3 regions of the Lysobacter sp. N42 genome follow, and region 2 is predicted to be linked to each of the others. Evidence: predicted binding sites of a transcription regulator. Region 2 holds the regulator's gene; each other region holds the start of a gene.

Region 1 (9,763 bases), on a different contig from region 2:
AATTCCTGCGCCTTCGCGTCCAGGGTGGACCGCACGATCAGCTCGGTCTGCGACTGCAGGGCGATGCGCTTCAGCGCCAGGCCCAGCGGGACCGACAGCAACAGGAAGCTGGCGATGATCAGGCCCGCCTGCCACGCGGTTTGCTTGGGGCTGTCCGAGCCGCCGAAGCCGTACAGCCTGGCGACGATGGTGACCGACAACGCGATCGCCACCAGGTTGGTCATGAACAGGAAGGCGGCACCGCCGGCGACGTTCCAGTTCGCCACCGCGATGCCGTAGCCGACCACCGCCAGCGGCGGCATCAAGGCAGTGGCAATGGCCACGCCGACGATCGTCTCGCCCTTGCGGGTCACCGTGGCATAGGCGCCGGCCAGGCCGGAAAACACCGCCACCAGCAGGTCGAAGAAGGTCGGCTCGGTGCGCGCCAGGATTTCACTGGTGGCGGCCTTGAGCGGCGACATCCACACGATCAGGACCGAGATGGCCAGCGCCAGGCCGACGCCGGCCAGCAGGGTCGTCAACGCCTCGCGGATGCTGCGCAGGTCGAAGGTGGCCAGGCCCATGCCCAGGCCGATGATCGGGCCCATCAGCGGCGAGATGAGCATCGCGCCGATGATCACGGCGGCGGAATTCTGCAGCAGGCCGAGGGTGGCGATGCCGCAGGACATCACGATCATGAAGGCGTAGCGCGGCGCGAGTTCGCCGCCTTCGTGGACATGGTCCAGCACCGCGACGCGGTCGCAGGTGGCGACAAGTTGGTTCTGGCGCCATTGCCGGGCCCAGCGCAGCCATGCGGCCGGGCTGCCGAGGTCGAGGTTGGTTTTCATCCGCGGAGCATAGCCGGCCGCCTGTCCGCGGTCAGCGGGTGGCTCAGGCGGCGCGCGACATCCCGGCCAGCGCGTGGCGCCATCTGGTCATGGATCGCGCCTACGAGGGCAATGAAACCCGGCAGCTCGCGCTGGATCTGGGCCTGGATCCGGTCGTGCCCCCGCATCCGCTGCGGGCCCAGCCATGGGCGTACAACACCGAGATCTACACGCGCCGCAACGAAATCGAGCGCCTGTTCCGCCGTCTGAAAGGGTTCCGCCGCATCTTCAGCCGCTTCGACAAGCTCGACGTCATGTTCGCGGCCTTCATCCACTTCGCACTGATCGTCGAATCGTTGCGATAGTGTTAACAGGCCCTAGCGCGTACAGCAGCGTGCGCTCGGGCAGGTGGCGCGCGTAACGCGCAGCGGCGTGGGCGGCCGGCAGTGGCGCGCACACCTCGGCCTGCCGCCGGGGTGCGGTCAGGCGCGGCACGCAGCGCTCCGTTGCAGGGACGGCTGCTCAGGGTTGCGCCCGCGAGCACGCGTTCATATCGGCGTTTTCTGATCTTCGCGTCAGACATTGCCGCGGGGCGGGTAGGAAGTCTCCCGCCTCGGACGCCAGAACGTACAAAGCCCGGCACGAGGCCGGGCTTTGTGGTCTTGCTTGATGGATCGCGGGGCTTAGAAATCCATGCCGCCCATGCCGCCCATGCCCGCCGGGGCACCGGCCGCCTCTTCCTTCTTCGGCAGCTCGCCGACCATCGCCTCGGTCGTGATCATCAGGCCGGCGATCGACGCGGCGTTCTGCAGCGCGGTACGCGTGACCTTGGTCGGGTCGAGGATGCCGGCCTCGAGCATGTCGACGTACTCGCCGGTGGCGGCGTTGTAGCCGAACGCGCCCTGGCCTTCCATGACGCGGTTGAGGATGACCGACGGCTCCTCGCCGGCATTGGTCACGATCTCGCGCAGCGGGGCCTCCATCGCACGCAGGGCGATGGCGATGCCGTGGTTCTGGTCCTCGTTCGCACCCTTGAGGTCGCGGATCGCGGCCTTGGCGCGCAGCAGGGCGACGCCGCCGCCCGGCACGATGCCTTCCTCGACCGCAGCGCGGGTCGCGTGCAGCGCATCTTCCACGCGCGCCTTCTTCTCCTTCATCTCGACTTCCGTCGCGGCGCCGACCTTGATCACCGCCACGCCGCCGGCGAGCTTGGCGACGCGCTCCTGCAGCTTCTCGCGGTCGTAGTCGGAGCTGGTCTCCTCGATCTGCGCCTTGATCTGCTTGATGCGACCCTCGATGGCGGCGGTGTCGCCGGCGCCGTCGATGATCGTGGTGTTCTCCTTCGAGACCTGCACCTTCTTGGCGCGGCCGAGGTCCTTGATCGTGGCCTTCTCGAGCTGCAGGCCGACTTCCTCGGAGATCACGGTGCCGCCCGTGAGGATGGCCATGTCTTCCAGCATCGCCTTGCGACGGTCACCGAAGCCCGGCGCCTTGACCGCGCAGACCTTGACGATGCCGCGCAGCGTGTTGACGACGAGCGTCGCGAGCGCCTCGCCCTCGACTTCCTCGGCGATGATCAGCAGCGGCTTGCCGGCCTTGGCCACGCCCTCGAGCACGGGCAGCAGGTCGCGCACGTTCGAGATCTTCTTGTCGTGGAGCAGGATGAACGGGTCGTCCAGTTCGGCCTGCATGGACTGCTGGTTGTTGATGAAGTACGGCGAGAGGTAGCCGCGGTCGAACTGCATGCCCTCGACCACGTCGAGCTCGTTCTCCAGGCCCGAGCCGTCCTCGACGGTGATCACGCCTTCCTTGCCGACCTTGTCCATCGCCTGCGCGATGAGGTCGCCGATGTTGGTGTCGGAGTTGGCCGAGATCGCGCCGACCTGGGCGATTTCCTTGCTCGTGGACGACGGCTTGGAGATCTTCTTCAGCTCCTCGACGGCGGCGGTGACCGCCTTGTCGATGCCGCGCTTGAGGTCCATCGGGTTCATGCCGGCGGCGACCGCCTTCATGCCCTCGCGGATCAGCGCCTGCGCGAGCACGGTGGCGGTGGTGGTGCCGTCACCGGCGTTGTCGGAAGTCTTGGACGCGACTTCCTTGACCATCTGCGCGCCCATGTTCTCGAACTTGTCGGCGAGCTCGATCTCCTTGGCGACGGACACGCCGTCCTTGGTGATCGTCGGGGCGCCGAAGCTCTTCTCGAGCACGACGTTGCGGCCCTTCGGGCCGAGCGTGGCCTTGACGGCGTTAGCGAGCACGTTCACGCCGCGCAGCATCTTGGTGCGCGCGTCTTCGCCGAAGCGGATTTCCTTGGCAGCCATTGTTGAAACCTCGGGATTAGGGATTCGGGATTAGGGATTCGTCAGATCAAAGGCGGGGTTCGTGCGGGCGGGACGAGAGCGCATGGCTTCCACGAATCCCGAATCCCGAATCACGAATCCCGCGCGGTTCTCGCTTAAGCGAGGACCGCGAAGATGTCGTCTTCCTTCACCACCAGGTACTCGGTGCCGTCCAGCTTCACTTCCGTGCCGCTGTACTTGCCGAAGAGCACCTTGTCGCCGACCTTGACCTTGGGGGCGCGCACGGAACCGTTGTCGAGGTGCTTGCCCTCGCCGACCGCGATGACCTCGCCCTTGATCGGCTTCTCGGTCGCGGAGTCCGGGATCACGATGCCACCGGCCGAGACCTTTTCTTCTTCCATGCGCTTGATGACCACGCGGTCGTAGAGCGGCTTGATGTTCATGCACGAGCCTCCGAGCAGGGTTGTAAGTGGTTGAAATTGAAGCGAAAGACGGGAACTTTTAGCAGTCGCTTGGTCCGAGTGCCAAACCCGGGGCGCGACGGGCCCGCATCGCGGACGGGGCGGGATATGGGATGCCCGCACGGGCTTTCAAGGGGCGTTCAACAAAAAATTTCGCCGGACCGGACACGAAAAAAAGGGCGTGCCCCGAAGAAGCACGCCCCCTGGTTGCGGAGATGGCTATCCGAGCTCGCGCCGTCCAGCGCGCCTCTCCTGGAACCTGACCCCATGTCCGATCGACTTCCTGTCGACGTGGGGCGATTGTGGGCACTGAACGTCACCCTGCCTAGACACCGGGCAGGCCCCTGCCGGTGACTGACGGTAGCGTATCGGCCATTCCGTCACGAAATCCCGGAATGACTACGTATTCAATGGCGGCGGCGCTACCGGTTTCGGACAAGGTGACGTAGTTATCGGTAACGTGGATACTTCCCGTAACCCCGAGCCTCAACCTGACACGATGCGTCACTTTCCGACATGACTGCACAGCAGCGTATCCGCCTGGCCCGCCGTCATGCCGGGCTCTCGCAGTCCGCCCTGGCCGCCGCGGTGGGCGTACAGCGCAGCGCCGTCAGCCACTGGGAGGCGATCGAGGGCAAGTCCCCGAGCATGGCCAACCTGCGCCGCGTCGCCACCTTCACCGGCGTGCAGTTCGAGTGGCTGGCGACCGGCCGCGGGCGCATGGCGCTCTCGCCCGAGGACGCCCTCGACACCGTGGCCGCCGCCGACGCCACCCTGGTGGACGACGCCTTCGAGATGCGCCTGCTCACCGCCTTCCGGACGCTGCCGGCCCGCAGCCGCGCACCGCTGGTCGAACTGATGGAGCAGATGGCCGAACTCCGGCTCGGGCGCTCGCGCGGTCGGCGGGCACTGGGCTGAGTCGTCCGTTAGGCGTCAAACGGGGAAAGGCATCGATACCGGCCACCGCCCGTCGGCCCGACCTGGAAACGTCATCAAGCGGCGCTAGCATCCCGCGGTCCCCACGGCCGGAACTGCCGATGCACCCGCGTACCCGTCGTCCCCTCGTCCTCGCCGCACTGCTTGCCCTCCCGGCGGTCGCGCCGGCCGCGGTCTTCATCAACGAGATCCACTACGACGACGACACCTCCACCGGGGATGTCGGCGAGCGCATCGAGATCGTCGCCACGGCGGGCGAAAGCCTCAGCGGCTACCGGGTGTACCTGTACAACGGCTCGACGCCGTCGGCCGCCGTGGCCTACGACAACGACCCCGTGCCCACCGGCTCGCTGGTGACCTGCGGCGCGCAGGTGCGCATCGCGGTAGTCAGTTACCCGAGCAACGGCATCCAGAACGGCCCCTCCGACGGCATCGCGCTGGTCAATGCCAGCGGCCAGCTGGTGCAGTTCGTCAGCTACGAGGGCGCGATCACCGGTTCCGGCGGCCCGGCGTCGGGGCGCACCAGCCAGAACCTGCCGGTGGCCGAGTCGGGCACCACCCCCGCCGGCACCTCGCTGCAGCTCGGCGGCACCGGCACGGGGTACGCGAACTTCACCTGGAACGCGTCGGCGACGCAAACCTTCGGCACCTGCAACCGGGGGCAGACCTTCGGCGCACCGAACACGCCGCCGCAGGTGACCTCCACCACCCCGGCGAACGGCGCGACCAACGTGCCGGGCGCCAGCGACCTCGCCGTGAGCTTCAGCGAGGCCGTGACCGCCAGCGCCGGCGCGTTCGCGCTGCAGTGCAGCCAGTCCGGCGCGGTCGCCCTCTCGCATGCGTCCAGCGGCACCAGCTTCGCGCTGACCAAGACCACCGTGCTGCGCGGCGGCGAGACCTGCACGCTGACGGTCAACGCCGCCGGCATCACCGACGCGGGCGGTGCGCGGCCGGTGTCGAACACGACGGCGAGCTTCACCGTCGCCAGCGCCACCAGCGGCTACTGGTCGAAGGTCAACACCTCCAGCGCCAGCCAGCTGCGCTGCTCGCTGCACGCCACGATCCGCAACCACACCGTGTATCCCTACAGCGCCAGCACCACGGACACGTGGGACGTCCTGGAGATCGCCGACGAGGATCCGGCCTCCGGCACGCGCATCCTCGACGTCTACCGCAACCGCAGCTACCTCAAGGGCAGCGAGCGCGCGGGCACCGGCACGGGCCTGACCTACAACCGCGAGCACACCTGGCCCAACTCGCTGGGCTTCGGCTCGGCCACGGGCGATCTGGGCTACCCGAACGCGCCCTATACCGACCTGCACATGCTGTACCTGTCCGACACCACCTACAACGCCGACCGCGGCAACAAGCCCTATGCCGACTGCACGCTGTCGGGCGGTTGCGGCGAGCGCGCCACCGAGGCCAATGCCGGCGCGGGCGGCGGCAGCGGCCTGTACCCGGGCAACTCGAACTGGGTGAAGGGACCGGACGGCAACGCCGGCTCCTTCCAGGTATGGGGACGCCGCCGCGGCGACATCGCACGCGCCGTGCTGTACATGGCGATCCGCTACGAGGGCGGCAAGGACGCCCGCGGCCAGAGCGAGCCGGATCTGGAGATGACCGACGACCGCTCGAAGATCGTCATCACCTCCGCCTCGCCGGCCTACATGGGCCTGCTGTCGACGCTGCTCGCCTGGCACCAGGCCGACCCGCCGGACGCGCTGGAACGCGATCGCCACGAGGTCGTGGCGCAGTTCCAGGGCAACCGCAACCCCTTCGTCGACCACCCGGAATGGGCGACCGCGGCGCTGTTCACCTCGGCCAGGCCGGCAACCTGCCAGCTCAACTGATGCCGCCAGGCCGGGAAGGCGCCTCGCTCCCGCGCAGGCGCCTTTCCACGGACCTGCGGGCGAAATCCCGGGAGCACCGGCGGGCGACGGCGAGCCCATGCATCCCCGCGTTCGCGGGGATGACGCAGCCCACCGGGGACGGTGTCGCCCTTGCAACCACCACGCAGCAGGCCATCGCGGCAGCTGCGCGAGCCCATGGACGCTGCGCTACGCGCAGGTCCTGGCGGGGCGGCAAAGGGCGAGGGCAACGCCCACCGATCCGCGCCCTCCCGAGTGACGGTGACGGACGGGCCCCGTGACGCCCGCCGGCGCCGGCGCCGCCACCACGAAAGCTGCCGGCGTGGGCGCCCCGGTAGAATCGGCCGATGTCCGCGCTCATCGTCCATTGCACCTGCCCCGACGCGGGCGTCGCTTCGCACATCGCCATCGCGCTGGTCGAGGCGCGGCTGGCCGCCTGCGTGCAGCAGCTTCCGGGCGTGCGCTCGACCTATGCCTGGGAAGGCCGCGTCGAGCACGCGCAGGAAGTGCTGCTGCTCATCAAGACCGCCGACGATCGCCTGGACGAGGTGATCGACGCCGTACGCGCCCTGCATCCGTATGAACTGCCGGAGCTGATCGCGGTCGAAGCCCGCGGCGGGCTGCCCGCCTACCTCGACTGGATCCATGCCCAGAGCCGTGCCGATGCCTGACTTCCCGCGTTTCCTGCGCCGCGCGCGTGCCGCGCTCGCCACCCTCGCGCTCGCCTTCACCGCCCTGCCCGCCGCGGCCGCGGGCGTGGATGACCTGCTGCCGGTCGACGAGGCCTTCGCGCTGAGCACGCGCGCCACCGCCGAAGGCATCGAGCTGCGCTGGGCCATCGCCGATGGCTATTACCTCTACCGGCACCGCACCTCGGCGCAGGCCGACGCCGGCTTCGATGCGGGCGCCCTGCGCCTGCCCAAGGGCAAGGCGCATACGGACGAGTTCTTCGGCCCGGTGGAAACCTACCGCGGCGAACTGGTGGCGATGCTGCCCGGCACGCCGCGCGCGGCGCGCACGGTGCTCACCGTGAAGTACCAGGGCTGCGCGGACGTGGGCATCTGCTACCCGCCGCAGACCCGCAAGCTGACGGTGGCACTGCCCTCGGCGGCGCCGGCATCGCCCGACCCCTTCGCACGCGCCGCCGCGGGTGTCGGCGGTGGCGGGATCTTCGACGCCGCGCCCGGCGGCCAGGCCTTGCCGCTGCCGCCGGAACGCGCCTTCGGCTTCGAGGCCATCGCCCGCGACGGCAACACCATCCTGCTGCGCTTCACCCCGGCCAAGGGCTACTACCTCTATCGCGACCGCACTTCCGTGCGCCTGGACGCCGGCGCCCGCGCCCGCGGCTTCGCGCTGGGCGCGCCACGCTGGCCGCCGGCGCGCGCATATCGCGACGAGCACTTCGGCAACGTGCGCGTGTACTTCGACCCGGTCGACGTGCCGCTGCCGGTGATCCGCCGCGAAGCCGGCCCGGCCACGCTGCGCCTGACCGCCACGCTGCAGGGCTGCCAGACCGGCGGCATCTGCTATCCCCCCATGACCCGCACCGTCGAGGTCGCCCTGCCCGCCGGCACCGTGTCCGTGCAGGCGCCGGTCGAGACCCGCGCGGTGCCTGACGCGCCGCCGGCCGCACTGCCCGTGCCCGCCACCACGCCGGACGGCGACGCACCCGCGGGCGCGACGGCGGCGCCGTCGCCGGCCACGTCGGCCACGTTGGCCACGTTGGCCACGTCGGCACAGGGCGTCACGGCATCGGACCTGCCGGCCACCGCGCCGTCGCGGGTCCCCGGCGCAGCCGGCATCGGCTCGGCGCTGCTGCTGGCCCTGCTGGGCGGCCTGGTGCTCAACCTCATGCCCTGCGTGCTGCCCGTACTCTCGCTGAAGGCGCTGTCGCTGGCCGAGAGCGGCACGCCCGGCGCGGCGCGTCGCCATGCCCTGGGTTACACCGCCGGCGTGCTGGTGAGCTTCCTCGCCCTAGGCGCGGCCGCGCTGGGGCTGCGGGAAACCGGGCTCGCGCTGGGCTGGGGCTTCCAGCTCCAGCAGCCGCTGGTGGTCACGGCGCTGGCGCTGGTGATGTTCGCGCTGGGCCTGAACCTCTCGGGCCTATGGCAGCTGGGCGGGCGCTGGATCGGCATGGGGCACTCGCTGACCCAGCGCGACGGCCTGGCGGGCGACTTCTTCACCGGGGTGCTGGCCGTGGTCGGGGCCACGCCCTGCACCGCGCCCTTCATGGGCGCGGCCCTGGCCTGGGCCTTCCTCGCGCCCGCCCCCCTGGCGCTGGCGGTGTTCGCGATGCTCGGCCTGGGCCTGGCCCTGCCCTTCGTGCTCATCGGCCTCGTGCCGGCACTGGCGCAGCGCCTGCCCCGGCCGGGCGCCTGGATGGAGACGCTCAAGCAGGCGCTGGCCTTCCCGCTGTATCTCACCGCCGCCTGGCTGCTGTGGGTGCTCGGCCGCCAGCGCGGCGCCGATGCCATCGCCTGGGCGCTGGTGGCGCTGGTCGCCGTGGCCTTCGCGGCCTGGGCCGGGCGCCGTGCGCAGGAGCGCCGGCGCCTGTGGACGCTTCCGGCATTGCTGGTCGCCGGCGCGGCGCTGGCCTTCTCCGCGCAGGCCATCCACCGGCTGCCGCGACCGCAGGCGCCGCAAGCGCGCACCGCGTCGGCGGAGGCCTCGCACGTCGTCTATTCCGCCGAGCGCCTGCGCGACCTCCGCGCCGCCGGGCGCGTGGTGTTCGTCAACATGACGGCCGACTGGTGCGTGACCTGCAAGGCCAACGAGAAGACGGTGCTGGGCGGCGACGAGTTCCGCCGCATGCTCGCCGACGCGGACGCGGTCTACATGAAGGGCGACTGGACCGACGTCGATCCGGCGATCACCGCCTTCCTGCAGGAACACGGCGCCGTGGGCGTCCCGCTCTACGTCGTCTACCCGCGCGATGGCGGCAGGCCGCGCGTGCTGCCCACGGTGCTCACGCCCGCGCTGGTGCGCGATGCGCTGCGCGAGGCGGCGCGATGAAGACGCGCTGGATCCTTCTTGCCGCCGTCGCCGCCGGTGCGCTGGGCGTGGCGGCGAGCCTGCGCGTGGACCGGAGCTGGCTGGCCCGCACCGCGCCGGTGCAGCACGCCCTCAAGCAGCCCAAGGACGGCGTCGTGCCGCCGGTGGCGGTGGCACGCGAGGGCGAGGCGCTGCCGGCGCTCACCCTGCCGGACGCGGCCGGGCGGCGCGTCGAGCTCACCCGCCTCACCGCCGGCCGCCCGGCACTGGTGAACGTCTGGGCGACCTGGTGCGGGCCCTGCGTCAAGGAAATGCCGATGCTGGACGCCTTCCACCGCGCCCAGGCGCCCAACGGCGTGCAAGTGGTCGGCATCGCGCTCGACGATGCCGCGGCCGTGCGC
Region 2 (9,763 bases):
GGGTGGCAGGCGGTGCTTGCGCGCGAGTTCGTGCACGCGCCCGAGGCGGCGCTCGAGGCGGTCGAACGTGTCCGGGTCGATGTCGAGATCGCTGCGGATGCGGTCCAGCGCCGCCAGGGCCTCGTCCACCTGGATGGTGGCGAGATCCAGCATGCCTTCCACCTCCACCAGCCGCGGCTCGTGTTCGCTGGCGCGCGACAGCTCGCCGCGCACCTGGCCCAGCACGCGGGAAATCGACGGGCCGTCCTCGCCGCCCAGACGGGCGAACGCGCTGTCGCAGGCGGTGATGAGCGCCGTGGCATGGCCGAAGCGCCGGTGATCGGCCTGCAGCTTCTCCAGGCTCTCCGGCTCGAGATCCTCGCGTTCGAGTTCGTCGAGCTGGTGCTGGAGCCAGTCGACGCGGTCGGAGACGTCGCCCTGCGCGGAGAGGCGGTCGCGCTCGCCCAGCAGTGCGGCCCAGGCCTCGGCGGCCTGGCCCACGGCGAGGCGTTCGGCTTCCGTGCGACCGAAGGCGTCCAGCAGGGCGAGCTGGCTGCCGCGCGAAAGCAGCGCCTGGTGCTCGTGCTGGCCGTGGATCTCGACCAGTCGGCCGGCAAGCTCCACCAGTTGCGCGATGGTCGCCGGGCGCCCGTTGATCCATGCCTTCGAGCCGCCATCGGCACGGATCACGCGGCGGATGCGGCAGGTGCCGGCCTCGTCCTCGTCGTCCAGTTCCGCCTCGCGCAGCCAGTCGCGCGCGGCGGGCGCGTCGGCCAGGTCGAAGTCGGCGGCCAGCTCGGCGCGCTCGGCGCCGTGGCGGACCACGCCGCTGTCGGCGCGCAGGCCCGAGAGCAGGCCTAACGCATCCACGAGCAGCGACTTGCCGGCGCCGGTTTCGCCCGAGATCACGGTCAGGCCGCGGCCGAATTCGAGGTCGGCAGCGGTGACGACCGCGAACTGCTTCAGCGAGAGATGGGTCAGCATGGCGTGAATTGTGCCCGCCCGGGCGTCGCACTCATAGCGACGAGGCGGCTTGCACGGGCCCGGCGGGCAGCTTATATGCCCTGCATGAGCCGTCGCCCCGCCGACCCCAGCCAGGACCCCCGCGCGCGCCACCTGCTGCGCACGCTGATCGCGCGTTACATCCGCAGCGGGGAACCCATGGGTTCGCAGACGCTCGCGCGGCATGCCGGGCTGGACGTGAGCCCGGCGACGATCCGCAACATCCTGGCCGATCTCGAGGACGCCGGGCTGCTAAGCGCGCCGCATACCTCGGCGGGGCGCGTGCCCACGGCGCAGGGCTACCGGCTGTTCGTGGACTCGCTGCTGCAGGTCCGGCCGCTGCCCGAGGGCGAGCGGGCCCGGCTGCGGGGCGAACTCCCTTCCGGCTCGGGCACGCAGGCGCTGCTGGGCAGCGCATCCGAACTTCTGAGCGCGATGACGCATTTCGTGGGCGTGGTCAGCGTGCCCCGCCGCGAGCAGTTCGCGTTCCGGCGCATCGACTTCGTGCCGATCGACGAACAGCGCGTGCTGGCCATCCTGGTGTTCGCCGACGGCGACGTGCAGAACCGCATCCTGCAGGTGCGCCGGCCCTTCGATGCCAACGAGCTGGAGCGCGCGGCGAACTACCTCAACCAGCACTTCGCCGGCCGCACGCTGGCCGAGATCCGCGGCGTGCTCCTGCACGAGATGCGCAGCGCCCAGGACGAACTGAACCGGCTGATGGGCCGCTCCATCGAACTCGCCGAGCAGGCGCTGGCGCCCGCCGACGACGACATGCTGGTGGCGGGGCAGACGCGCCTGATGACCGTGCAGGAACTGGCGGACATCGAGCGCCTGCGCGACCTGTTCGACGCGTTCTCGCGCAAGCGGGAGATCCTCCAGCTGCTCGAGCGCACGGCCCGCGCACCCGGCGTGCGCATTTTCATTGGCGAGGAGACGGGGCTGGCCCCGCTGGACGGCATCTCGCTGGTGACGGCGCCGTATGCGGCGGGTGGGCAGGTGCTCGGCGTGCTGGGGGTCATCGGGCCTACGCGCATGGATTACGACCGCGTGATTCCCGTGGTGCAGGCCGCGGCCGACATCCTGGGCGACGCCCTGCAGGCCGACCGCGGCGGCTTAGGCTTGAATCCCCCGCACGTGGCCCCATAGCTGGCCCCGGCGCGCCGGACGGCGCGAAGGAGAAGGCCTGCGATGACCAATGAACAGACCGCAGCCCCTGCCGCCGAGGCGGCGCAGGCGGGCGGGGAGATCCGGAACGACTGCTGCACGCCGCTGCAGGAGCAGCTCGATGCCGCCAATGCCGAGCTGGCCCGGCTTCGCGAGGACATGCTGCGCGAGCGCGCCGACCTCGAGAACCAGCGCCGCCGTGTCGCACGCGACATCGAGAATGCGCGCAAGTTCGCCAACGAGCGCCTGCTGGGCGACCTGCTGCCCGTGATCGACAGCCTGGAGGCGGGCCTGGCGCAGGCCGGCGGGGACGCGGCTCCGCTGCGCGAGGGCATGGAGCTCACCCTGCGCCAGCTGCTGAAGGTGGCGGCCGACAACGGCCTGTGCCCCATCGATCCCGCCGGCCAGCCCTTCAACCCCGAGCACCACCAGGCCATGAGCATGGTGCCGCCGGGCGAGGGCCAGGCGGAGAACCACGTCGTGCAGGTCTACCAGAAGGGCTGGCTGCTGAACGAGCGGCTGCTGCGCCCCGCGCTGGTGGTCGTCGCGCAGGGCGGTTGAAGCCGGCGCGCTTGAACCGGCGCGAGCGGTCCATAGATACGGCATATCGGCGCACGGCGCCCCACGCATCCAAGGCATAGCAGGAGCACACCCATGGGCAAGATCATCGGCATCGACCTCGGCACGACCAACTCGTGCGTCGCGGTCATGGAAGGCAGCAAGGTCCGCGTCATCGAGAACGCGGAGGGCGACCGCACCACGCCGTCCATCGTGGCCTACACGAAGGACGGCGAAGTGCTGGTGGGCGCGCCGGCCAAGCGCCAGGCGGTCACCAACCCCAAGAACACGTTCTATGCGGTCAAGCGCCTGATCGGCCGCAAGTTCACCGACGCCGAGGTCCAGAAGGACATCGGCCTGGTGCCGTACGCGATCACCCAGCACGACAACGGCGACGCCTGGGTGGCCACGGCCGACGGCAAGAAGATGGCGCCGCAGCAGATCTCGGCCGAGGTGCTGGCCAAGATGAAGAAGACGGCCGAGGCCTACCTGGGCGAGACCGTCACCGAGGCCGTGATCACGGTGCCGGCCTACTTCAACGACAGCCAGCGCCAGGCGACCAAGGACGCCGGCCGCATCGCGGGCCTGGACGTCAAGCGCATCATCAACGAGCCCACGGCGGCCGCGCTGGCATACGGCCTCGACAAGGCCGGCGGCGACCGCAAGATCGCCGTGTACGACCTCGGCGGCGGCACGTTCGACGTGTCCATCATCGAGATCGCGGAAGTCGACGGCGAGAAGCAGTTCGAGGTGCTGGCCACGAACGGTGACACGTTCCTGGGCGGCGAGGACTTCGACAAGCGCGTCATCGACTACCTGGTCGAGGAGTTCCAGAAGGACCAGGGCATCGACCTGCGCAAGGATCCGCTCGCCCTGCAGCGCCTGAAGGACGCCGCCGAGCGCGCGAAGATCGAGCTCTCGAGCGCGCAGCAGACCGAAGTGAACCTGCCGTACGTGACGGCGGATGCCTCCGGCCCGAAGCACCTCAACATCAAGCTGACGCGCGCCAAGCTCGAGGCGCTGGTCGACGACCTCGTCAAGAAGACCATCGAGCCCTGCCGCGTGGCCCTCAACGACGCCGGCCTGCGCGCCTCGGACATCACCGAGGTGATCCTCGTCGGTGGCCAGACGCGCATGCCGAAGGTGCAGCAGGCGGTGGCCGAGTTCTTCGGCAAGGAGCCGCGCAAGGACGTGAACCCGGACGAGGCGGTGGCCATCGGTGCCGCGGTGCAGGGCGGCGTGCTCAAGGGTGACGTCAAGGACGTGCTGCTGCTCGACGTGACCCCGCTGAGCCTGGGCATCGAGACCCTGGGCGGCGTGTTCACCAAGATCATCGAGAAGAACACCACGATCCCGACCAAGGCCTCGCAGACGTTCTCGACCGCCGACGACAACCAGTCGGCCGTCACCGTGCACGTGCTGCAGGGCGAGCGCGAGCAGGCCCGCTACAACAAGTCGCTGGCGCGCTTCGACCTGACCGGCATCGAGCCGGCGCCGCGCGGCATGCCGCAGATCGAGGTGTCCTTCGACATCGACGCCAACGGCATCGTGCACGTCACCGCCAAGGACAAGAAGACCGGCAAGGAGCAGAAGGTCGAGATCAAGGCCGGCTCGGGCCTGTCCGAGGACGAGATCAAGCGGATGGTCGAGGACGCCGAGGCCAACCGCGAGGAGGACAGGAAGTTCCACGAGCTGGTGCAGGCGCGCAACCACGCCGACGGGCTCATCCACATGACCCGCGGCGCGATCAAGGAGCACGGCGAGAAGGTGCCGGGCGATGCGATCGGTCGCGCCGAGGGCGCGATCGCCGAGCTCGAGACCGCGATGAAGGGCGACGACAAGGCGCAGATCGAGGCCAAGAGCCGTGCGCTGGAGGAGGCCGCGCAGTCGCTGCTCGCCGTGGCCTCGGCCGCGCAGCAGGGTGGGGCGGAGCAGGCGCCCGCCGGTGCGAATCCGGGTGGTGGGTCACGCAACGATGATGTCGTCGATGCGGAATTCACCGAAGTCAAGGACGACCAGCCGAAGTAAGCTGTACCGGACGGGAGCCGCGTGACGGCTCCCGTCTTCCTTGGGGACCCGCCGCGCGTGAATCCACCGCCGGCATGAATCTGCAGCACGACGAAGACGCCGATGAGCAAGCGCGATTACTACGAGGTCCTGGGCGTCGCCCGCGATGCCGGCGAGGACGACCTCAAGAAGGCGTATCGCCGCTGCGCCATGAAGTACCACCCGGATCGCAACCCGGGTGACAAGGCCGCCGAAGAAGCCTTCAAGGAATGCAAGGAGGCCTACGAGACACTGTCGGACCCCTCCCGGCGCCGCATGTACGACGCGCACGGCCATGCCGCCTTCGAGCACGGCATGGGCGGCGGCGGTGCGGGCTACGCCGACATGGGCGACATCTTCGGCGACATCTTCGGCAACATCTTCGGCGGTGCCGGCGGTGGACGCGGCCCGCGCCGCGGCGCCGACATCGGCTACGTCATGGAGCTGTCGCTGGAGGAAGCGGTCGGCGGCGTCGAGAAGCAGATCGAGGTGCCCACGCTGGACGAATGCGAGGCCTGCGATGGCAGCGGCTCGTCCGACGGCAGGCTCGATACCTGCAATACCTGCCACGGGCGCGGCCAGGTCCGCTTCCAGCGCGGCATCTTCTCGATGCAGCAGGCCTGCCCGCATTGCGGCGGGCGCGGCAAGACCATCGCCAACCCCTGCGACGAGTGCCATGGGCATGGTCGCGTCGAACGCACCAAGACCCTGCAGGTGAAGATTCCCGCGGGCGTCGACAACGGCGACCGCATCCGCCTGGCGGGCGAGGGCGAGGCCGGCCCGGCCGGATCGCCTCCGGGCGACCTCTACGTCGACATCCGCGTGCGCGAGCACGAGATCTTCCAGCGCGACGGCGACGACCTCCACTGCGAGGTGCCGATCCGCATCTCGCAGGCCGCGCTGGGCGACACCATCCGCGTGCCGACGCTGGAGGGCGAGGTCGAGTTGCGCATCCCGGTGGAGACGCAGACAGGCAAGATGTTCCGCCTCCGCGGCAAGGGCGTGCGCTCGGTGCGCAGCCGGCAGCCGGGCGACCTCTACTGCCGCGTCGTCGTGGAGACCCCGGTGAACCTGACCGCCGAGCAGCGGGAGCTGCTGGAGAGGTTCGAGGCCACGTTCGGCGGCGAGGGCGCGCGCCGCCACTCCCCGCGGTCGTCCACGTTCCTGGACGGCGTGAAGGGCTTCTGGGAGCGGATGACGGGCTGAGCCGCCCGGGAGCAGGCCGGGAGCGGTCGCCGGCGCTGGCTGCGGACTGGCGGCCCCGTGGCAGCTGATGCGGGCCGCCGGCTCTGGCATCCTCGGCATATCCGATGCCAAGGAGGCGCACGTGGACGGTCCCGCTGACCTGCAGCCCTGCCTTGATGCCCTGCCGCTGGCCGCGCTGCTGCTCGGTCCGTCCGGAGTCGTAGCGGCCAACGCCCTGGCTCATGAAATGCTCGGGCGCGAGGCCGCCGGGATAGGCGCGCGCGTCATCGCCGCAGTGGATCGCCATGGCCCGGGCGCCGCGCGCGGCGTGCTCGATGCCGGCGAGGGGCGCATCCTGGAGTTCGCGCTCGGCCCGTCGTGTGGCGGCCACCGCGTCGCCCTGCTGCGGGCTGCCGACGCCGACGTGCGCCTGCGGCACCGGCTCGAGCGTCGCCTCGAGTTCGAACGGCTGCTCACGCGCAGCTCGGCCGCGCTCATGCGCAGCGGGGACGCGCGGCTGGACGGCGAGATCGAGACCGTGCTCGGCAACGTCGGCGGCTTCTTCGACGTCGATCGGGCCTACGTCTTCCTGATCGACGAAGCTGCCGGCACGCAGAGCAATACGCACGAATGGACGGCCCCGGGCGTTTCGCGCGAGGTGCAGAACCTCCAGGGCGTGCCGCTCGACACGTTTCCCTGGCTGTTGGAGCGCCTTCGCGGCGACGCGGTATTCAGCTATGACCGCCTCGAGGATCTGCCGCCGGCGGCACAGGCCGAGCGCCGCGAGTTCGAGCGCGAGGGGATCCGGTCGATCCTGATCGTGCCGTTGTGGTCGGGCGCACGGCTTCGCGGATTCATCGGCTTCGACGCCGTGCGCCGCCACGTGGCGTGGAACGAGTCCTACGTGGTCGGCCTTCGGCTGCTTGCGCAGATGGTGGCGGGTGCGCTCGATGCGCGGGCGCTGGCGCGCCAGCTCCGTCGACAGGCCATGCACGACGCGCTCACCGGTCTGCCCAACCGCGCCTACCTCAGGCAGCGTTTCCTGCCGGGCTCGGCCTGCCACGCCGGAACGCTCGTGGGGGTCGTCGACGTGGACGACTTCAAGCGCGTGAACGACCACCATGGCCACGCCGCGGGCGACGCCGTGCTGCGTGAAATCGGAAAGCGCCTGACCGACGTGCTGGGCCCGGAGGCCACCGTCGCCAGGCTCGGCGGAGGCGAGTTCGTGGTCGTCGAGCCGAGCCCGAGCGAGCCGGCGACGCGGCTGGCCGCGCGGCTGGTGGGCATCGCCGCCCGTCCGTTCGAGGTTGCAGGCTCGCTGCAGGCGATCGGCATCAGCCTGGGCATGGTCGAGGCACGCGGCCCGGCCTGCCTGGACGCGCTGCTCGAGCGCGCCGATGCCGCGATGTACCGCGCGAAGGCGACGGGCAAGAACCGCTGGGTACTTGCGGGGACGGACCTCGTGACGGAGCCCGAGTTCGACACGCTCCCGGATTGATCGCGGCCGCGCCGGTCGCATAGCCTGTCGCGATGACATCCTGCAACCGTCTCCTCGTCCACGGCGCCAGCGGCCGCATGGGCTCCGCGCTGCTGCGCCTCGCGCCCGACCTCGGGCTGGAACCCGTCGCGGCGGTCGCACGACGGCCGCTCCCCGACGGCCGCCAGGCATTGCCGCCCGCGCGCATGGACGAGGCCCCGGCCTTCGACGTCGCCATCGATTTCAGCCTGCCCGAGGCCTTCGACGCGGTGCTGGCGCTCTGCGTCGCCCGCGGCGTGCCGCTGGTGTCGGGAACCACGGGGCTTTCCGAGGCCCAGCGCGCCGCGGTCCGCTCGGCCGCCGGCCGCATTCCGGTCGTCTGGGAGGCCAACTTCAGCCTCGGCGTTGCGGTGCTGGCCGACCTCGTGGAGCGTGCCGCGCAGCTGCTGGACGGCTGGGACTGCGACATCGTCGAGGCGCACCACGTGCACAAGAAGGACGCCCCTTCGGGCACGGCGCTGGCTTTGGGCGAGCGGGCCCGGGCCGGTGGCGCCGAGCCGCGCTACGCCTCGCTGCGCGCGGGGGACATCGTCGGCGAACACACGGTGCAGTTCGCCACCGCCGGCGAGCGCGTCGAGCTGGTGCACCGCGCCACCAACCGCGACATCTTCGCGCGCGGTGCGCTGCACGTCGCCCGTCGCGTGGTCGGCCGCCCGCCCGGCCTGTACGCCGTGAAGGACCTGCTGACCTGACCGCTGCCGCTCCGGCGGTGCACCGGGCGCTGGCGCAGCGACCCCCGCGCGGATAGAATTCCCGCTCGCCTGAAGCCCATCGTCGGACCGGTCCAGCACCGCGTCCGCGATTTTCTGCAGCCGCGATTCCGGCGGCCGCAGGGCTCGGCCTCCCTTCGCAGCCAAGGCGATCCCCCGTGACCCAACCCGCAATCCTCGCGCTCGAAGACGGCACCATCTTCGAGGGCGTATCGGTCGGCGCGCCCGGCCTGTCCGTCGGCGAAGTCGTGTTCAACACGGCGATGACGGGCTACCAGGAAGTCGTGACCGACCCGTCCTACGCGCGGCAGCTCGTCACGCTGACGTATCCCCACATTGGCAACACCGGCACCACGTCCAAGGATGACGAGGCCAGGGCCGTCTGGCCCGCCGGCCTGATCGTGCGCCACGTGCCCCGGCGGCCCAGCAACTGGCGCTCGCAGCTCTCGCTCCCCGGCTGGCTCGCCGAGAAGGGCGTAGTGGCCATTTCCGACATCGATACGCGCAAGCTCACCCGCCTGCTGCGCGACCGCGGCGCGCAGAACGGTGCGCTGATGGCCGGCGACGCGGTCGATGCCGATGCCGCCATCGAGGCCGCCCGCAAGTTTCCCGGCCTCAAGGGCATGGACCTGGCCAAGGAGGTCTGCACGCGCGAGCCCTACGAATGGCGCGAGACGGAACTCGACCTCGACACGGACGGCTTCGCGCAGGGCGAGGGCCGCTACCACGTGGTCTGCTACGACTTCGGCGTCAAGCTCAACATCCTGCGCATGCTGGCCTCGCGCGGCTGCCGCGTCACCGTCGTGCCGGCGCAGACGCCCGCGGCCGATGTCCTCGCGCTGAACCCCGATGGCGTGGTGCTTTCCAATGGCCCAGGCGACCCGGAACCCTGCACCTACGCGATCGAGGCCACGCGCGAGTTCATCGCGCGCCGCGTACCGATCTACGGCATCTGCCTCGGCCACCAGATCCTCGCGCTCGCCGCCGGCGCGCGCACGCTCAAGATGAAGTTCGGCCACCACGGTGCGAACCATCCCGTGCAGGACCTCGACACGGGGCGCGTGCTGATCACCAGCCAGAACCACGGCTTCGCGGTGGACGAGGCGACGCTTCCGGCGAACGTGCGGATCACGCACCGGTCGCTCTTCGACGGCAGCAACCAGGGCATCGCGCTCACCGACGCGCCGGCCTTCAGCTTCCAGGGCCATCCCGAAGCCAGCCCGGGCCCGCACGACCTCGCACCGTTGTTCGATCGTTTCATTGCGTCGCTGGAGGCGCGTTGACATGCCCAAGCGCACCGACATCAAGACCATCCTGATCATCGGCGCGGGCCCGATCGTCATCGGCCAGGCCTGCGAGTTCGACTACTCCGGCGCGCAGGCCTGCAAGGCCCTGCGCGACGAGGGCTACCGCGTCGTGCTGGTCAACAGCAATCCCGCGACGATCATGACCGACCCCGACATGGCGGACGCGGTCTACATCGAGCCCATCAACTGGCAGACGGTCGAGAAGATCATCGCCAAGGAGCGGCCGGACGCGCTGCTGCCGACGATGGGTGGCCAGACCGCGCTCAACTGCG
Region 3 (9,763 bases), on a different contig from region 2:
AAGCCTGATTCATCGCGTTCATCGGCAAACGCGGCGCCGGACAAGACCGGCGTGCTGCGCGTCGAACTGGGGGATGTTGGCATCCAGACCGAGCCATGCACGTTGAGCGAGATCTCGCCGACCGTGTCGCAGTGCACGGAAGAGACGCACCTACTGTTTACCCACGGCGGCGCGGAGCATTCGCTGCTGTTCACGTCGATCTTCCTGGACAGCGCGGCGACGCTGTACCGAGGACCGCTCGACGACGCGTACAAGCAGAACGGGCACAGCTTCATCGTCACCGACGTGGATGGGGACGGGCATGAGGACCTGATTGTCTGGACCGGCAGGGAGGGCGCGTACGGCGGCCCCTCATACGATGTACTGCTGTTCGATCCGTCCGACCGCCAGTTCTACGGTGCACCCGCATTCTCGGAGCTCACCGTCGGCGCCAACGGCCTGTTCTCGGTGGAGGGGGGATTCCTGAAACTGAGCTCGTCGGACGGCTGCTGTACGCGCGTTTTCGACACCTATGCCATCGAGCAACGCGAGCCCGTCCTCGTCGAGCGCGTGACCGAGGAGCGAGACGAGAAAACGGCGAAGCTCAACACCCGCACCGAGCGGCTCGTCGATGGAAAGATGCAGGAGGTGAAGTAGATCAAGACATCCGTATCGCGAAGGCAACAGTGCGGCGCCGTATTACCGCACCCGGTCGGCATCCAGCTGCCGCCGACCACACCATTCCAATGACACGCGCGTACAAGGACAGTCATCGTGAGCAACGGCCACGGACGAAGCACGGAAGGATTCGGCATCAGCCGCCAACAGTCGGTCGACCTCATCGTCCGCACCTGCCTGGAGAACGGCGTTACAGACCCCCGCCAGATCGCCTACATCCTGGCGACGGCGCAGCATGAGACTCGCAACTTCACCGCACCGGAGGAGGACTTCGGGCGCTCCCAGGCCCGTAAGCTGGGCTATCGCGGAGGCGAGGAATACTTCGGGCGGGGTTATGTACATCTCACCCACAAGGACAACTACGCGCGGATGGATCGCCTGCTCGGGCTCGACGGTCGCCTGGTGCGCGACCCGGGCCTGGCCACAGACCCCGAGATTGCCGCGAGAATCATGGTGATCGGCATGCGCGACGGGCTATTCACTGGCAAGCGGCTGGACCGCTACATCAACGCGGACACCAACGACGTCTACAACGCGCGCCGCACGGTCAACGGCGTGACGCCTACCAAGCCATGGAGCGTCCAGGCAGCACAGGCTTGCGAGCGCTACGCCGAAGCCTGGGGGGAGAAGCTGCCTGCACTCATCGTCGCGGCGCGCCGCGACGGTGTGCCTCGTGCTCCTGCACCGGCCCCGCGGACCACCGCGCCGACACCGGCCGGTGCCGACGGTCAGCTGAAGCATGGCGAGAGGGGCCCTGAGGTCACACGGCTGCAAAGACGCCTCAATGCGCTGGGCTATCGCGACAGCGAGGGCCGGCGCCTGGATGAGGACGGCGACTACGGTCGCAACACGCGCGACGCGGTGATTGCGTTCCAGAAAGCTAATGGCCTGCAGGGTCTAGGCATGGTCGGGCCTCGCACGCGCGACTTGCTCGAGAGCGCGCAACCGATAGGTGAGCAGCGACAAGGGCAAACGCCACCCCCCTCCGGCACCGCGCGCGGTGACAGTCGCGCCATCTATGACGAGGCCTACCGGCACTTCCTGGCCGACGGCAACCGGTTTGAGTACGGTCGCGGTGACATGCGACGGAGCAACAGCGAGGGCAACCGGCGCACCGATTCGAGTCGGACCGAGCAGGACCTTGACGGGGACGGCCTCAGGGGCGTGGATTGCTCGTCCTTCGTGTGGCGTGGGCTCAGGAACGCGGGCTATGGCGTACCGGCCACCCCCTTCTCCACGCATGCGTTGTTCAATGGCGATGCGGTCACCCGCTATTCTCGGGAGCACTTCAACGTCATCTCCGCCGCCGAAGCCCGTCGCGACAACGGCAACCTGCAACCGGGCGACATCCTCCTCTTCAAGGAGAAGGGTTCCACGGGCCAGCATGTTGGCATCTTCAAAGGCTACGATGCCGGCGGGCGCATCCAGTTCATCGGCTCACAGGTGAGCACGGGCCCGGCGGTTGCAAGCGCGGGCCGGGGTTCGTACTGGAATGGAGGCGAGTTCGAGATCGTCGGCGCCCTGCGCGCCAAGCCTGAATTCCAGGTACGCGAACCATTACACGCAAATCAAGCACGCACGCAGGCGCCGCGCGCGATGTCAGAGCCCGCGAACGAGCGGCCCGCGACTGGATCCGCGCTTCGCGCGTCCTCTGCCGATGCCGATGGCCGCCTCGAGCCGGGGGAACGAGGCCCGGCGGTCGCCGAACTGCAGAAGCGCTTGGCCGATCTCGGCTATCGCGGTGCTGATGGCAAACCGCTGGACAACCATGGCAACTTCGACGGCAATACGAAGCACGCACTGCAGCAGTTCCAGCGCGAGCATGGGCTGCAGGGCTTGGGCGTGGCCGGCCTGAAGACTGGACTGGCACTCGCTCGGGCCGAGTCCGCGTTGATGAGCCACCCGTCGCATCCGCAGCACGCGCTGTACACGCAGGTCCTGGAGAAGGTCCATGCGGAGGAGCGTGCGCGCGGGCTGGCCTCGGGGCACCACAGCCAGCGCATCGCCGCGGCGCTCGCAGTGGAATGCCTGCGCGAGGGCATTACCCGCGTTGACCGCGTGGAGGTGAACGCCGACAACTCGCTGGTGCGCGCGGTGCAAGTAGGCGCGATGCGCGACGAGCCGGGCCTGAACCGCGCCACCGATGGCATCAGCGTGCCGCAGGCGGCCCGCCAGGCCTTGGCCGAAAGCACTGAGCAGATCCAACAGGTGGCGGTGAACCTGCAGGCGCAACAGCGCGACCAGCAGCAGCGCAGCCAGGCCTCGGTGCTCGCGCGCTGAAGGGTCAGGCAGGCTCGCGCCGTCGATGCGCCGTGCAGCGCACGGCCTCGTGCGAACCGCGCCACGGACCTTCGGCTGCGGCCGTACGCATGGAGCCCGACGTGCCGGGCGACGCGTGGCGCCTGGCCGCGTCCGCGTGCCGTGCCAGTGGTCAGGCCTTTCGACGACTCCGTGCTCTGCGTTGATCGCGTCCTCGCGCGACTCGGCGACAATGCCGCCATGACCACCCGACTCGACGCCCTCCGCCAGCACTCCACGATCGTCGCCGACACCGGCGACATCGAGGCCATCGCCCGTTTCCGTCCGCTCGACGCGACGACCAATCCCTCGCTGTTGCTGAAGGCGGCGTCGCTGCCGGCCTATGCGCCGCTGGTCGAGGAGGCCTTGGCCATGGCGCAGGGCGCGCAGATGTCCTCGCGTGTCGCCGACGCCGCGGATCGGCTCGCGGTGGCCATCGGCGGGAAGATCCTCGAGCTGATCCCCGGCCGCGTGTCGACCGAGGTCGACGCGCGGCTGAGCTTCGATACGGAGGCGACGGTGGCTAGGGCCCACCGCCTGGTGGAGCTGTACGAGCGCGCGGGCATCGGCCGCGAGCGCCTGCTGATCAAGATCGCATCGACCTGGGAAGGCATCCGCGCCGCCGAGCGCCTCGAGCGCGAAGGCATCCACTGCAACCTCACGCTGCTGTTCTCGTTCGCGCAGGCGGTGGCCTGCGCCGAGGCGGGCGTGTTCCTCATCTCGCCCTTCGTGGGCCGCATCCTCGACTGGCACCTGGCCAGCGGCGCACCGAAACCGGCGACGCCGCAGGACGACCCCGGCGTGCAGTCGGTCACGCGCATCTGGCAGTGGTACAAGCGCCACGGCTACGGCACCGTGGTGATGGGCGCGAGCTTCCGCAATACCGGGCAGGTGCTGGCGCTGGCCGGCTGCGACCGGCTGACGATCTCGCCCGAGCTGCTCGCCGAGCTCGAGCAGGACGAGGGCGAGGTGCGGCCCACGCTGGTCGACGACGGCCGACGCGATCCGGCGCCCGCACATGTCGATGAGCCGGCCTTCCGCTGGCAGCACAACGAGGACGCCATGGCGACGGAGAAGCTGGCCGACGGCATCCGCAAGTTCGCGCAGGACCAGCTCAGGCTCGAATCGCTGCTGGCCGCACGCCTGGGCTGAGCCGACGCGCCATGGACGGTCATCGCATCGTCGCCCTCGTCGTGGCGACGCTGCTGCTCGTCCTGCCGGGCGCGCCACGCGCCGAACCCCGGCTGGGGCCGTCACGGCTGCAGGCGATGCTCGACGACTCCGGCCCCACGGCCCGGGCGACGCGACGCGTCATCTTCGACATGCACTTCGCCGGGCTGTGCTGGACGCCCGAGGCAATGCCCTTCGATCGCCTGTGCAACCACATCCCGCGGGAGCAGCGCGACGACCCGTCGCCGTGGCCTGACGTGTTCGTCGCGCTGACGGGCATGGACATCGTCGCGGTGATCGTTTCCGACGCGGCCTGGGTGCCGCGCACGTGGCGCTGCTGGACACGTCCGGACGTCGCGGGCCCGCGGATGTGCACCGCGCCCGGCGTTGAGCGCGACGCGCAACGACTGGGCCTGGCGCTGGAGCCGGCTCCTGCGGTCGGCAGGCTGATCAGGCCCCGAGTTCGACGATCGAAGCGGTCGGGCCGCTCGCACCGAGGTGCAGGATGGCGACGCTCACCGGCAGCGAAAAGCGCCGTGGGCCGGCGCTTCCGGGATTGACGTGCAGCACGCCGTCCTCGCGCCGTTCGATGCGCGGGCGATGGGAGTGGCCGGCGACGATCACCTGCACGGGGCCCGGCGGCGGATGCGCGGCGAGGGTCTTGATGTCGTGCAGCAGGTGGATTGTGAGGGCGCCGAACTCGAGCTGGCGCGCCTCGGGCAGGCGCTGCGCCCAGGGCGCGGTGTCGTTGTTGCCGCGCACGGCGTCGACCGGTGCGATCGCCGCGAGCGCGTCGAGGATGCGGGGGTCGCCGATGTCGCCGGCGTGCAGGATGCGGTCGCTGCCGCGCAGGGCCGCCAGCGCCTCGTCGCGCAGCAGCCCATGCGTGTCGGCGATGAGCCCGATGCGCGCCGTGCGCGGCTCAGCCGCGACCAAGCAGGCGCGAGAGCAGCCCGCGACGCCGCGGCGGCTCCGCGGGCCCCTCGCCCCCGATGCGCGCCAGCGAGGCATCCAGCTCGCCGATGAGCTCGTCCAGCACCTCGCCGCGCGGGCGCTCGGGGTGGCGCAGCACGGCTTCCATGCCCATTTCCATGAAGCCGGCCTGCGTCTGCGGCGGCAGCGCGAGCCCGCGGGCGGCGTACCACTGCTCAAGCCGCAGGGCGACCTCGCGGGCGAGATCGGCGTCGGGCGATGCGGGCAGGGGCTGCTCGGGGAGATGGGGCGGGTTCACGTCGACTCCGGCGGTGGCATGCCGCTACCGTAGCGCCCCGGGCGTGGCAGGGCATGTGAGCGACGGCCCGTGGCGTCGCGCCAGCGGTGCGGCGGCGCGGGCGGGGCGGCCGCGATGCGACGCGTGGCGCATGCACACGCGTTCCTGCCCGGTGGATGGACGAGTCGACTCCACGCGCCTGCCGGCGACACGGAGTCGCACGCCTGCAGATCACGGAAAAAGCGAACGGCCCGGTTTCCCGGGCCGCCCACCGTGAGACATGTCGAGAACGCTCAGGCCGCGAACAGCGCGCGCATCTTCTTGAGCGCGTTCGCCTCGATCTGGCGGATGCGCTCGGCGGAGACGCCGTACTCGTCGGCCAGCTCCTGCAGCGTGACCTTCGATTCGCTGTCGAGCCAGCGGCGCTTGATGATGTCGCGCGAGCGCGCATCGAGTTCGGCCAGCCCCTCGCGCAGCACCTCGAGCTGGCTGCTCTCCTCGTCCTCGCGCTCGTAGAGCTGCGACGGGTCCTCGCCCTGCGCGGCCAGGTAGGCCACCGGGCTCGGCGGGCCGTCCTCGTCGCCGTCGTCGGGCATGTCGAAGCCGATGTCGCGCCCCGAGAGCCGCGATTCCATCTCCAGCACCTCGCGCTCGGAGACGTTGAGATCGGCGGCGACCGCACGCACCTCCTCGGCGTTCATCCAGCCCAGGCGCTTCTTGCTCTTGCGCAGGTTGAAGAACAGCTTGCGCTGCGCCTTGGTGGTGGCGACCTTCACGATGCGCCAGTTCTTCAGGATGAACTCGTGCATCTCGGCACGGATCCAGTGCACCGCGAAGGAGACCAGGCGCACGCCCTGGTCGGGGTCGAAACGCTTGACCGCCTTCATCAGGCCGATGTTGCCTTCCTGGATCAGGTCGCCCATGCCCAGGCCGTAGCCGTTGTAGCCACGCGCGACGTGTACGACGAAGCGCAGGTGCGAGTGCACCAGCTCGCGGGCGGCGTCGAGGTCGTCGTGGTCGCGGTAGCGGCGCGCCAGGCGCTGTTCCTCGTCCGCACTCAGCACCGGGATGCGGTTGACCGCGCTGATGTAGGCCTCCAGCGAGCCGAGCGGGCTCAGCCCCGTGGCCACGGGAACCGGCAGGTTGTGGGTGACGAGAGCGGTGGCGGCTGTCTGGGTCATGGGGTCTAGGTTAGCAGTCGGGTCATTGGACTGCTAAAGGGTCCGGAAGTTCCCGAGCGTTGCGTTAATGGAACGACGAGGGGCGCAGCATGCCGATCGGCCTGTCGACCGCGCGTTAAGCCGGCCTTGAAGGCCTGAACCCCAACCATGCGGGCGCCCGCCGCCGCTTTCCAGCCCAACCGATGGCATGGCGGCGGCCGGACGGGCCTACACTCCGGGCGGCATGACGCGAAAATCCCGAGCCACCTCCTTCGACATCGCCTTCCGCGCCGGCGTCTCCCAGGCGACCGTCTCGCGCGTGCTGCGCGGCAGCCCGCTGGTGAACGAGGAGACCCGCAAGCGGGTGGAGGCGGTAGCCCGCGAGCTCAACTACAAGGTCGACCGCCGCGCCTCGTCGCTGCGCACGCAGAAGTCGGGCACGCTGGCCCTGCTGCTGTTCGAGGACCCGACCCCCGACGACTCGCACATCAATCCCTTCTTCCTGTCGATGCTGGGCTCGATCACCCGCGCCTGCGCGCGGCACGGGCAGGACCTGCTGGTGTCCTTCCAGCAGCTGTCGGACGACTGGCATTCCGACTACGAGGACGCCATGAAGGCCGACGGGCTGATCCTGCTGGGCTATGGCGACTACGAGGAGTACCGGCACAAGCTGGATGCGCTGGTCGAGCGCGGCACGCATTTCGTGCGCTGGGGCAACGTGGCGCCGGACCAGCCGGGCGTGTCGATCGGCTGCGACAACGTGCACGGCGGCCGCTTGGCCGGCGAGCACCTGCTGGCCTGCGGGCGGCGCCGCATCGCCTTCCTCGGGCATGCCTCCAGCCACTACCCGGAATTCCTCGACCGTTTCGAGGGCTGCAGCCAGGCGCTCGCCGCGGCCGGCCTGGCACCGCTGGACCGGCGCCTTCAGGTCGACGCCGAAACCAGCGAGGAAGCCGGCCACGCCGCCGCCCTCGCCCTGCTGGCGCGCGGGCAGCCGTTCGATGCGGTGTTCGCGGCCAGCGACCTGATCGCGATCGGCGCCATGCGCGCGCTGGCCGAGGCGGGCATCCGCGTGCCGGAACAGGTCTCCATGGTCGGCTTCGACGACATCCCCATGGCGCGCTTCGCGGTGCCGCCGCTGACCACGGTGGTGCAGGACACCACGCGCGCCGGCCAGCTGCTCGTGTCGACGCTGATGCAGCTGGTGCGCGAGGAGCCGGCCGAGAGCGCCATGCTGCCCGCCTCGCTGGTGGTGCGGCGCAGCTCCTTCATCTGCGGCTGAGGGCGCGTCCTGCGCATTCTGCGACGCCGCTCTCGCCGGCCTGGGGGCTTTCCCCCATGCGCCGCGGCCGGGCCGGCGCCAGCATCCGGGCATGCCGCCCGACGCCGCTTCCATCGCCCCGCGCCCGACCCGCGAGAACGCGGGCGGGGAGATCCGTCCGGTCGTGCTGTATGAGGACGCGGCGGGACGCCTGATCGTGGTCGATGCGAAGCGCCGGGCGGCGCTGGCGCAGGACGCCGGACCCCTGCTGCGCATCGGCCGCGCCCGCGTCGTGCTGCGCCACCTCACCGGGCCGGTGGCCGCGCGTCTGGCGCAGGACGGGCATGCGACCGTCGAGGGCCCGGACGCGCTCAACGTGCTGCTGGTCTTCGCCAGCAGGCTGGGCTAGGGCCTGTCAACGCTGTCGGCATGGGCCGCGCCCGCCCTGCCGGCGTTGCAGGCAAGGAAGAGCGAGCAAGCGTGCGTCCGCACGCGACCGGGCGATGACGCCGCCTGCGGCGGCGGCCGCGCTCAGCGACGCGCCAGGCGTGCCATCGCGTCGGCCAGCGCCTCGCGCAGCGCGGGCTCGGTGATCGCCCCGTCGAGCACGTACACCTCCACGCCGTGCGCGGGCACCGTGGCTTCCAGCACGCCGTCCACCTCGACGGCGCCGCCGCGCAGGCGTGCCCGCCAGGTGCCCCGCTGGAGCAGGCGGTCGATCCGGAACGTGGCGGGTGCGTCGCCCTTGTTGAGCAGCACCAGCGCGGTCTGGGCGACCTCGCGCGTGGACAGCGCGCGCACGAACGCCGCACGGTCGCCCTGGAACTCCAGGTTCACCTGCAGGCCGCGCTGCAGCGCGGGCGTGGCCCGGCGCACGCGGGCGATGCGGCGCAGCGCGTTGTGGATGCGGTGCGACTTCGCCGCCTCGATGCGCGCGTGGCCGAAGTAGTTGCGGTTGCCCGCATGCTCGGCGGTGCCGCGCTCGAAGCCGGTTTCCGAGCCGTAGTAGATGACCGGGATGCCGCGCGCGGTGAACAGGAAGTTGTGCGCGTCGATGAAACCCTCGTCCCGGGCGTCCAGCCGCGCCATGTCGTGGTTGTCGTAGAACGTCATCAGCTCGTACGGGTTCGCATACGGGCCGTCGGTGAGGTAGAGGCGCTCGGCGACCTTCTCGTAGCCACCGCCCTTCCGGCCGAACACCTCCTGCAGGCGCTCCTTGAGCGGGAAGTCGAGCACGCTGATGCCGCCGTTGCGCGGCAGCGTGTGCTGCGCGATGGTGGCCGCGTCGTGGTCGAAGGCCTCGGCGAACATGAAGAAGCCCGGGCGCTTTTCGCGGATGCGCTCGGCGAACTTCTGCCAGAACGCATGCGGCATCCAGGGGATGGTGTCGATGCGGAAGGCATCGGCGCCCTGGTCGATCCACTGCGAATAGGCGCCGACGAAGTACTCCAGTACCTCGGGGTTGTTCTCGTTGATGTCCGACAGCTGCGCCAGCCCCGGCCGGGTGTTGTACCAGCGGTGCAGCGGGTTGTTCGCAGGATCGAGTTTCGACGGATGCAGGTTCTGGTGGTCGGCGACCAGCGCACCGAAGCGGTCGTAGATCTCGCCGAACTTGGGCTGGTCGACCGGCATCGTGTAGGCGGGCGAGCCGTGGTTGGCCACGATGTCGAGCACGGTCTTGAGACCGTGCGTCTTCAGGCCGGCGGCCAGGCCGCGGAAGTCGAGGTCGCGGCTGGGCAGGTGCTCGTCCAGCTTCCAGAAGTTCACGCCCCAGTAGCCGTGGTAGCCCGTCTTGCCGCGGTCGGTGTGCATGCCGCCCCAGCGCACGGGCTCGCCGCCGGTGAAGGCTTCGTCGGGGTTGTCGACGATGGGCGTGATCCACACCGCGGAAAAGCCCATGTCGGCGATGTAGGCGGCGTTGTCCAGCAGGCCCTTGAAGTCGCCGCCGAGGTAGCCGATGTTGTCCGTGCGCCCCTTCGGCGCGCCGGGCGTGGGGCGGTCGAACGT

Evidence for each region. The regulator HrcA, encoded in region 2, represses chaperone genes, less so after heat shock. The targets are predictions, from matches to a motif close to TTNGCACTCNNNNNNNNNGAGTGCNAA.
Region 1: groES (co-chaperone GroES) is a predicted target of HrcA. The motif match lies at 3,608-3,634, and genes of this name have one in related genera.
Region 3: rpoH (RNA polymerase sigma factor RpoH) is a predicted target of HrcA. The motif match lies at 6,527-6,553, and genes of this name have one in related genera.

Annotation. Positions count from the first base shown of each region.
Region 1 is NZ_SKFB01000023.1:43,403-53,165, reverse strand. Features, by position in the region: gene EYQ95_RS19600 (DUF389 domain-containing protein) at 1-827, opposite strand, end outside; gene EYQ95_RS19595 (transposase) at 791-1,171, shown strand; gene groL (chaperonin GroEL) at 1,490-3,127, opposite strand; gene groES (co-chaperone GroES) at 3,262-3,549, opposite strand; gene EYQ95_RS19580 (helix-turn-helix transcriptional regulator) at 4,084-4,485, shown strand; gene EYQ95_RS19575 (endonuclease) at 4,605-6,353, shown strand; gene cutA (divalent-cation tolerance protein CutA) at 6,719-7,042, shown strand; gene EYQ95_RS19565 (protein-disulfide reductase DsbD) at 7,035-9,383, shown strand; gene EYQ95_RS19560 (TlpA disulfide reductase family protein) at 9,380-9,763, shown strand, end outside.
Region 2 is NZ_SKFB01000008.1:52,412-62,174, reverse strand. Features, by position in the region: gene recN (DNA repair protein RecN) at 1-963, opposite strand, end outside; gene hrcA (heat-inducible transcriptional repressor HrcA) at 1,048-2,130, shown strand; gene grpE (nucleotide exchange factor GrpE) at 2,173-2,709, shown strand; gene dnaK (molecular chaperone DnaK) at 2,803-4,734, shown strand; gene dnaJ (molecular chaperone DnaJ) at 4,837-5,958, shown strand; gene EYQ95_RS14025 (sensor domain-containing diguanylate cyclase) at 6,080-7,435, shown strand; gene dapB (4-hydroxy-tetrahydrodipicolinate reductase) at 7,468-8,166, shown strand; gene carA (glutamine-hydrolyzing carbamoyl-phosphate synthase small subunit) at 8,343-9,467, shown strand; gene carB (carbamoyl-phosphate synthase large subunit) at 9,469-9,763, shown strand, end outside.
Region 3 is NZ_SKFB01000058.1:3,618-13,380, forward strand. Features, by position in the region: gene EYQ95_RS24465 (FG-GAP repeat protein) at 1-636, shown strand, start outside; gene EYQ95_RS24470 (peptidoglycan-binding protein) at 754-2,937, shown strand; gene tal (transaldolase) at 3,157-4,107, shown strand; gene EYQ95_RS24480 (hypothetical protein) at 4,119-4,685, shown strand; gene EYQ95_RS24485 (metallophosphoesterase family protein) at 4,576-5,061, opposite strand; gene EYQ95_RS24490 (hypothetical protein) at 5,048-5,356, opposite strand; gene rpoH (RNA polymerase sigma factor RpoH) at 5,629-6,516, opposite strand; gene EYQ95_RS24500 (LacI family DNA-binding transcriptional regulator) at 6,740-7,777, shown strand; gene EYQ95_RS24505 (hypothetical protein) at 7,869-8,165, shown strand; gene EYQ95_RS24510 (alpha-amylase family glycosyl hydrolase) at 8,288-9,763, opposite strand, start outside.